DNA from 4 places in the Rhizobium sp. C104 genome. Region 1 is predicted to be linked to each of the others. Evidence: predicted binding sites of a transcription regulator. Region 1 holds the regulator's gene; each other region holds the start of a gene.

Region 1 (2,198 bases):
CGATCTCGAACGCGTCGGCGACCTCGGCAAGAACACCGCCAAGCGCGTCATCGCCGTGCAGAGTACCGGCGTCCCGCGCAAGCTCGCCCGCGGTCTCGAGCATCTGTCCGAGCTGGCGCTCGTCCAGCTCAAGGAAGTGCTCGACGTCTACACGACACGCGCCGCCGACAAGGCGAGTGCGATCCGCGAGCGCGACAACGAGATCGACGCGATGTACACCTCGCTGTTCCGCGAGCTGTTGACCTACATGATGGAAGATCCGCGCAACATCACCAGCTGCACGCATCTTCTCTTCTGCGCCAAGAACATCGAGCGCATCGGCGATCACGCCACCAACATCGCCGAGACCATTTATTACATGGCGACCGGAGCACAGCCGGAAGGCGACCGTCCGAAGGACGACAGCGCCAACACCGTCGGCGCGGTCACGGAATAACCGCCTAAACCAGACGATTGCGCGCGCGCCCATGTGGGGCGCGCGAAAAGGTCGCAGCCAATTTTTATGAATTTGCGCAGGATGCATTGCTTAAATCACCCCCGGTTTAAGGATCATGCGCGAGGAGACCGACACGCATGATCCCGAGAGTTGCAGTTGTTGAAGACGAGGAAGCCCTGAGCGTGCTTCTTCGCTACAATCTCGAAGCTGAGGGCTTCGAGGTCGATACCATCCTTCGTGGCGACGAGGCCGAAATCAGGCTTCAGGAGCGCACGCCCGACCTTCTTATCCTCGACTGGATGCTGCCCGGCGTCTCCGGCATCGAACTTTGCCGGCGACTGCGCATGCGACCGGAAACCGAGCGCCTGCCGATCATCATGCTGACGGCGCGCGGTGAGGAGAGCGAGCGCGTCCGCGGATTGTCGACGGGCGCCGACGATTATGTCGTCAAGCCTTTCTCGACCCCGGAACTCGTCGCCCGCGTCAAGGCGATGCTGCGCCGCGCCCGCCCCGAGGTGTTGTCGACCGTGCTGAAATGCGGCGATATCGAACTCGACCGCGAAACCCACCGCGTCCACCGCAAGAGCCGCGAAGTCCGCCTCGGCCCCACCGAATTCCGCCTCTTGGAATTCCTGATGTCGTCGCCCGGCCGGGTCTTCTCCCGCTCGCAGCTCCTCGACGGCGTCTGGGGCCACGACATCTATGTCGACGAACGCACCGTCGACGTCCATGTCGGCCGCCTGCGCAAGGCGTTGAACTTCTCCAACATGCAAGACGTCATCCGCACCGTCCGCGGCGCCGGCTATTCGATGGAAGCCTGAGGGGTTTCCATCTTTTGTGCCGGTGTCGGCCCCTCACTCTAACCCGACCGGGGTCGAGCCACTCGTCTCGACCCGTCCTTCGGACCCCCTTAAACGGGGCGAGGAGACGTGTCCTACGTGACGTTGGAGAGGGACCGAGAGGTCGCGGCATATCCCCTTCGCCGCGCAAGCGGGGAGAAGGTGCCGGCAGGCGGATGAGGGGCAGCCACACCCAGCCCACTCGCATAAAAAAACGGGCCACTCGGCCCGTTTTCGAATTCTCTGCAATGTCGCCCGCTCAGCTCGCCCGCGCGGCCGCGCGGCGGCGTTCGTTCACCGGCTGGTAGGCTAGCTTCTGGTGATAGCTGCAATAGGGCGAGTTGTCGGGGATTCGCAGCCGCAGAAGTGGAAGTCGTCCTTCAGCGGATCGCCGACCGGCCATTTGCAGGTGCGTTCGGTCAGTTCCGTCAGGCCGAGGCGGCGCGAGATCGGCACGACCACGTTGCCCTTCGGCACGTATTCCATTTCCTCGACCGTTTCGATCTCGATCTCTTCCTTCAGCATCGTCGCGCCCTGCTGGCGGGTAACGGTGCGGGTAGCGATCCGCGAGGCGTAGTTCGGTGCGCGCGGTGCCGATGTATTGCGTTTCGGCGTGCGCGCCGCGGCGGCCGTGCCGCCGGCCTTGGCGCGGCCGGGAAGGCTCAGCCGGTGAACCTTGCCGATCACAGCGTTTCTGCTGACACCGCCAAGTTGCGCCGCGATCTGGCTGGCGCTCAGTCCTTCGGCCCAGAGCTTCTTGAGTTTCTCGACCCGCTCGTCTGTCCAGTTCATGCCCTGTCTCCACCTTTTGCGTTGGTGATGGCAGAATCCCTCACCGTTGTCCCGGAAGCCTCCGAAACAAGAAACGCTTGATCAATTTTGGTGACTAGTTCCGCCGCATGCAGTCTAGTAATTGAACTTTA
Region 2 (2,198 bases), 380 kb from region 1:
GGCCATTTCCCGCATCTCGCCATGTTCGAAGCCGCCGTCCTCATCCGCACCCATGCGCAGGCAGTCAAACACCGTGGTGATGCCCGATGTGACGATCTGGGCGTCATGCGCCTGGACCGCGGCTGTCTTGTTCCAACGGATGCCGGGACGCGGCTGATAATGGCCTTCGAGATGGTCGGTATGCAGCTCGACGAGGCCGGGAATGACATAGTCGCCTTCGAAATCTTCGCCGGCTACCGAGCTTCCTTCGGAAATGTCGGCGATCTTGCCGTCGCGAATGAGGATCGAGCCTGCGAGGATGTTATCCTCGAGAACGATGCGGGCGTTGGAAAACACGGTCTCTTTGCTCATCTCGTCGGGTCTTTCAGCTTTTGGCGCCGGAAAGCGGCAGCCAGGAATGAACTTTGAACGGGGCGCCGCGCGTCTCCTCGGTGAAGACGGCGAGGCCGGAAATCGTAAGCGGCCGGCCGGTGAAATCGGCAAAACGCTCGGTCAGAATGGTTTTCATCACCGAGGCGCGTGGCTCGGGCACCTGGCCGGTGAGCGTCATGTGGAAGCCGAAATCCTCCATCACATAAGGATAACCCCAGCGCTGCAGATTGGCGCGCTGGCTGTCGCTGAGCTTCTCCGGGTTGCGCCGCGCCATATCGGCCTCGGTAAGCGCTGCGCGGAACGGTTCGAAGGATCTTACCACCTTCGCGGCGAAATCCTGAAGCGGTTGATGAACAGAACCGGGAACGAGGGCAAAAAAACGGCCGAGCTGGCCGAGCACCAGCTTGGGAATCTCGAAGGCTTCAGTGCGCGCGGCAAACTCCTCGACGACGGCCATAAGATCCCTCTCGGTGACCGAAGCGGCGAGCGAAAACGGCGCCTTGATCGTCGCGTGAAAGCCGTAGCGGCGCGGATCGGCAGTCAGCTCGAACTGCTCTGCCGCACCGAGCCGCTCATGCTCCGGTGCAGGATAGGTCTCGTCACTGAAAGCATCGCGGCCGAGCCAGAGCGAGGCCGCGCCGGTCAGGGGATCATCCTTCGGCGGCGAAAAATAGAGAGCGTAGCGCAAGGCTTTTATCCTGGGGATCGTCGAACGGGGAGCGCAATGTGCAGTGATTTGGCGGCGAACCGCAAGCAGGCTCCCGGCTAAAAGATTTCCGTGACAGAATGATGATGGCGGCAGCGCCGCCACGGCCTTTCCAGCCGATGGATCAGTGGGTTTTCGTGCCCATCAGCCGGTGGCGCAGCGCGTTCGAGGCGGCGTCGAAAAGGAAGGCGACGATCAGGATCAGGATGACCATGTAGGCGACGTTTTCCCAGTTGGCGTTGGTGCGCATCGCCTCCCAGAGTTTGAGACCAATGCCGCCGGCGCCGACGGCGCCGATAATCGTCGCGCCACGCACGTTCGATTCCCATTGGTAGAGCGTCTGGCTGACGATGACGGGAACGATCTGCGGCATAATGCCGTAACGATGGACCAGCACGGTTTGAGCGCCGGTCGATTTGATGCCTTCCCGCTGCTTGTTGTCGATATTCTCCAGCCCTTCGGAATAGAGCTTGCCGAGTGTGCCGGTCTCGGTGAGGAAGATCGCGCCGCTGCCGGCAAGCGGGCCGGGCCCGAAGGCGCGTGTCAGGAACAGCGCCCAGATCAGCATGTCGACCGAACGAAGGAAGTCGAAGAAACGCTTGAGGATCTGATTGAGGAGCCGGTTCGGCGTGATGTTGCGTGCCGCCAGGAAGGCGAGCGGGAAAGCGGCGAGCGACCCCAGCAGCGTTCCGAGGAATGCCATGACGATCGTCTGGAAAAGTTTGGTCCAGACGTCGCCATGCTGCCATTCGCTGTTGTTCCAGATGTCGTCGAAGGCGAGCGACAGGTTGGACTGGTCGGGCTTGATGCGCGGCCCGGAGACGATGAGGCCGACGACCTCGCCGAGCGGCTTGTCGAAGAAGGACGACTGCGTGTCGAAGATGAAATTTGCCCAGCCGATGAAACGTTTGCGGATCTTCACTCGGTCGACTGAGATGCTGACATTGCCGGCAAATCCGAGATCGGCAAGCACATTGTCGTTATAGACGGTCATCCAGCCGGGCACTGGTCCGACCACCTCAGGCGCACCGCTCGAAACATCGACCGGAACGGTGATGCCGTGGGCGGTGACGACCGTCTGGCTCTTCGAAACGGTGACCGTACGGCTGGTGCCGCTGAT
Region 3 (2,198 bases), 820 kb from region 1:
CGGCGATCGTCGGCCAGCAATATCCCTATATCGCCGCAGCCGGTGCGGATGGCGGCATGCTCGGTTATGCCTATGCCTCGGCCTTTCGCGTCCGCCCGGCCTATCGCTGGATGGTCGAGGATTCGATCTATCTGGCGCCCGAAGCCCGCGGCCTCGGCATCGGCAAAGCATTGATGGCCGAACTGATCGACCGCTGCACCAATCTCGGTTTTCGTCAGATGATCGCCGTCATCGGCGGCGCCAGCCCCGCCTCGATCGCGCTTCATCTCAAGACGGGCTTCGTGGAGGTCGGCCTGATGCGGGGCGCCGGCTACAAACACGGCCGCTGGCTGGATACGATGCTCATGCAGCGCGTCCTCGGCGAGGGCATGACGACCGATCCGGATCCCTCCGCCTATCCCGGCACGCTGTTTGCCGGCTGATGCATGTGCCCGGAAGCGTGAAGCGGTTCCGGGATAACGACATGCAGAAAAAAGCGTCCTACTTGTCGACGAGCTTCAGCGCCTTGTCGAACACCTTCAGCACCTGGTTCAACTCGTGACCGCGCTTCAGGATGGTGCCGTGGACGTTGATCACGGAATAGGCGCCCTGTTTGGCGGCGAGCTTGGGATTTTTCTCGATGCGGAAGAGCGGCATTTCGCCGGAGCGCTTGAAGACGGAGAACACCGCTTTGTCCTTCAGGTGATCGATGGCGTAATCGCGCCATTCGCCGTCACCGACCATACGACCGTAGATCCAGAGGATCGCGTCCAGTTCGCGCCGATGAAAGGTCACCGGAAGCGGGTCCTTGCTCTGCTTGTATTCCCTGAGATCGACGACGACTGAGGAACTATTGTCGACGGAACGGCTTTCGCCGTGTCGCAAATCCGGCTGATCTGTCATTCAGTCTCCAAGGCCTCTGCATGTGACAGGAGGGTGACAGTGTGCCCGAGCCGCCGCAAATTGCAAGAGCGCCGGCCGTCACATTCGGCCGCACTACAGCGCCGCGCGCAGCCCGCATGAACGCTGTAGCACTTTGAATCGGCGCATCGTCCGATGCGCGTGACAGCGCTGTCGCTTTCTCGGCAGCGCCGCATTTCAGTCAAAACAGCGCCTCATTTGCAGGAGATTTATGAATCCCGGTTTGGCGCCAGCGCGCCAAAGGGCCCGGCGGAGCGTATCGACCTTAACCCCAGCCCCGAATACGCTCAGCCGGGCCGCCCGGTACTTCACCCGCAAGCGGATGAAATCTCAGATATTTTTGCCAGCCATTACCACGGTCGCGCCAAGGATCGCCGCCGGATCGCCGTTGTCGTCCGCCGATTGCAGCAGGATCGCGCAGCCCTCGAGCTGCGGCCGCTGCAGGACGCTGGCCGGCAGCGTCAGACTGGTCGCGTTGCCGTCCCACATGCCGACCGTTTCGACATTGGTGACGCTGTGCAGATAGGACAGCTTCTTTCCGCTGTTCTCGCCTTTTTCGACCTCGATCGTCTTTTCCTTGTCGAAATAGACCATCACCACATTGGCTTTGCCCTGCCCCGCGCCGATCTTGATTTCCAGCTCGTCGCCGCGCATTGCCGCGCTGATGGGAACGGTCAGCCCGTTGCCTTCGCCGCTATAGGTGTCGATCTTGCTGTTGATGCCGTTGAGATCGGCGCCGGCCAGGTGGCCGCGCCCGTTGACGATCGCCTGCGGCGTATAGACGTTGCTGCGGCCCATTGTTCTCGCATAGCCGTATTGCCGCTCGGTGTTTTCCTTGGAGCTCAGCGTATCGGCCCAGCCGAGATAATTCCAGTAATCGACATGATAGGCGAGCGCGATGACATCGCCCTGGCTCACCAGCTTGCGGAAAGCGGCGTCAGCAGGAGGACAGGAAGAGCAGCCCTGCGCCGTGAAAAGTTCGACGACACCTTTCGGCGTGCCGTCTTCGGCCTGTAGCGGGCCTGAGAGAACAACGCCGGCGATCAGCGGAATCAAAAAACGGGGGGACATTCACCTGCACCTCTTTTTCAGCGCCGACGGCGTGATTGAACCGAAGGCACTGACATATGAACGTACGAATAATCCTTCCGGGTCCAAACGAAAAGTCACGAACGGGTGAGACGCAGCGCGACCGGAACCCGCATAAAACAAATCATCGTGAGCCCCCGCAAATCCCGTCGCCACAAAGAAAGGCCGCCGGAAACTGCTCTCCGGCGGCCATTATCATGCGAGGCTAT
Region 4 (2,198 bases), 1.3 Mb from region 1:
TACCCCTTCATGTATGCGATGGCCCTCATCGCCGCCTTCCTCATCGTGCGCGAGGGTCTTGGCTGGTAGGGCAGCCCTGCTGCATCTTCCTTCAATCGGAACCGACCTGAAGAATTATGCAGCAATTCTAAGTGTAACCATCCTTGGCGCGTCTGAAAGACTACGAGGCCGTAGTACGCTGCAATGCACAATTTCCTTGCTGGAACGTCCGGTTTGACGTAGCTTTCCCGCTATGTCGAACACGGACCCCTTCTCTGCGATTGCCGATCCGAACCGGCGGTTTCTGCTGGAGGAATTGCGTCGTGCGCCGCGGACCGTCAACGAACTGGCTGAGGGCCTGCCGATCAGCCGCCCCGCCGTGTCGCAACATCTGAAGGCGCTGCTCGACAGCAACCTCGTCTCGGTGACCTCGGAAGGCACGAAACGCATCTACACGGTCAACAACCGCGGTTTCGACATGCTCAATTTATGGCTGGATCAGTTCTGGGCTTGAAGCCGGCTCACATGACAGCCCCGCCCCTCGTATGGCTGTGACTTGAAGCGCGGCGCTCGCAAAAGCGCCAGCCGCGATGCCGCTGGCATCGGGCTGGCGCAATTCTGGTGTGAACTCACCGGTTCTTGCTGATTTCAGGCGGAATGGATGGATTTACCTTTTCTTTCGCAAGATGATCGACCGGCGACCCTTGGGAAGATCAGTGGACGGATGACTTGAGACGCATAATCTCGTCCTTGATGCGCAGCTTGCGGCGCTTGCATTCGGCAATTTCCGTATCGGAGATAGAGGGAGCTGTTCTGAGCGCGTGCAGCTCCTCTTCGAGAGCGACATGCTTTTTCTGGAGTGATTCAAGATGAGCTTGAACTGTCATTTGACCCTTCCTTCCTCTTACCCTCCCCGGCCAACATCGTCGGGGATCAAGGTGTCAACGCGGCGGACTGTGACATATTTTTGAAGGCTTGTCGAAGGCCAAAAGATGAAGACTGGATGGCAATTTCATGATCAAGACTAACTAGCCGTTACCCGTATTTGGTGATAGGAGCTTGCGGAAATCATCGGCAGATCGGACAAAGTCCGGGGACGATAACGGGGAATGCATATGGCCGATCAGGAACAGGCGGAAATCAGGCTCACCGTGGCGCGGCTGCGCCAGGAGCACGAGGATTTCGACGCCGCGATCAACGCCATGATCCTAACCGGATGCGATGCTCTGCGAATCCAGCGCATGAAAAAGAAAAAACTCGTTATCAAGGACAAGCTCTCCAAGCTGGAAGATCAGATCATCCCTGACATCATCGCCTGAGAGGGAAGAGCAGCAACGATGACAGACAGACCACCCGTCGCCATCATCATGGGAAGCCAGTCCGACTGGGAGACCATGAAAAACGCAGCCGACACGCTCGAGGCGCTGGAAATTCCCTATGACGCGCGCATCATTTCGGCGCACCGCACAGTCGACCGGCTGGTCAATTTCGCCAAGGGCGCGCGCGCGGAGGGCTTCAAGGTCATCATCGCAGGCGCCGGCGGCGCCGCCCACCTGCCGGGTATGACCGCCGCGATGACGCCGCTGCCGGTCTTCGGCGTGCCGGTCCAGTCCAAAACCATGTCCGGCCAGGACAGCCTGCTTTCCATCGTGCAGATGCCGGCCGGCATTCCTGTCGGTACGCTCGCCATCGGCAAGGCCGGCGCGGTCAACGCCGCCCTTCTCGCCGCCGCGGTGCTTGCCCTTTCCGACGAAGAAGTCGCCGACCGGCTAGACGAATGGCGCGAGCGCCAGAGTGCTGCCGTCGCCGAATACCCGATGGACGATCTATGACGGCAAGAACGATCGGGATCATCGGCGGCGGCCAGCTCGGCCGCATGCTGGCCATTGCCGCCGCCAGGTTGAATTTTCGCACGGTCATCCTCGAGCCGCAGGCCAACTGCCCGGCCGCCCAGCTCGCCAACCGGCAGATTACTGCCGCCTATGACGATCCGGCTGCGCTGGCCGAACTCGCCGACATATGCGACGTCGTCACCTACGAATTCGAAAACGTGCCCGTCGCAGCAGCCGAAAGGCTCTCGGCGAGCGTGTCCGTCTATCCGCCGCCGAAGGCGCTGGAAGCCGCCCAAGACCGCCTGGTCGAGAAGCGCTTTCTCAATGGCTGCGGCATAACCACTGCCCGCTTCCACACGATCGACAGCCAGGCCGATCTTGAGACGG

Evidence for each region. Region 1 encodes PhoB, which activates phosphate uptake and scavenging genes when phosphate is short. Its sites were predicted from a motif close to TGTCATNNANCTGTCAT; they were not measured.
Region 2: the regulator PhoB is predicted to act here: its motif matches at 1,151-1,167, upstream of MF410_RS18435 (DUF1045 domain-containing protein).
Region 3: the regulator PhoB is predicted to act here: its motif matches at 905-921, upstream of MF410_RS20415 (DUF2794 domain-containing protein).
Region 4: the regulator PhoB is predicted to act here: its motif matches at 972-988, upstream of MF410_RS22705 (DUF465 domain-containing protein).

The regions. Positions count from the first base shown of each region.
Region 1 covers NZ_CP092348.1:3,093,639-3,095,836, reverse strand. The annotation lists gene phoU (phosphate signaling complex protein PhoU) at 1-436, shown strand, start outside; gene phoB (phosphate regulon transcriptional regulator PhoB) at 574-1,257, shown strand; partial or broken gene MF410_RS16470 (GcrA family cell cycle regulator) at 1,535-2,067, opposite strand.
Region 2 covers NZ_CP092348.1:3,472,097-3,474,294, reverse strand. The annotation lists gene MF410_RS18440 (alpha-D-ribose 1-methylphosphonate 5-triphosphate diphosphatase) at 1-351, opposite strand, end outside; gene MF410_RS18435 (DUF1045 domain-containing protein) at 365-1,060, opposite strand; gene phnE (phosphonate ABC transporter, permease protein PhnE) at 1,203-2,198, opposite strand, start outside.
Region 3 covers NZ_CP092348.1:3,914,956-3,917,153, reverse strand. The annotation lists gene MF410_RS20420 (GNAT family N-acetyltransferase) at 1-422, shown strand, start outside; gene MF410_RS20415 (DUF2794 domain-containing protein) at 481-882, opposite strand; gene MF410_RS20410 (thioredoxin family protein) at 1,231-1,971, opposite strand.
Region 4 covers NZ_CP092348.1:4,402,798-4,404,995, reverse strand. The annotation lists gene MF410_RS22720 (sulfite exporter TauE/SafE family protein) at 1-69, shown strand, start outside; gene MF410_RS22715 (metalloregulator ArsR/SmtB family transcription factor) at 233-493, shown strand; gene MF410_RS22710 (DUF465 domain-containing protein) at 693-866, opposite strand; gene MF410_RS22705 (DUF465 domain-containing protein) at 1,095-1,298, shown strand; gene purE (5-(carboxyamino)imidazole ribonucleotide mutase) at 1,317-1,811, shown strand; gene MF410_RS22695 (5-(carboxyamino)imidazole ribonucleotide synthase) at 1,808-2,198, shown strand, end outside.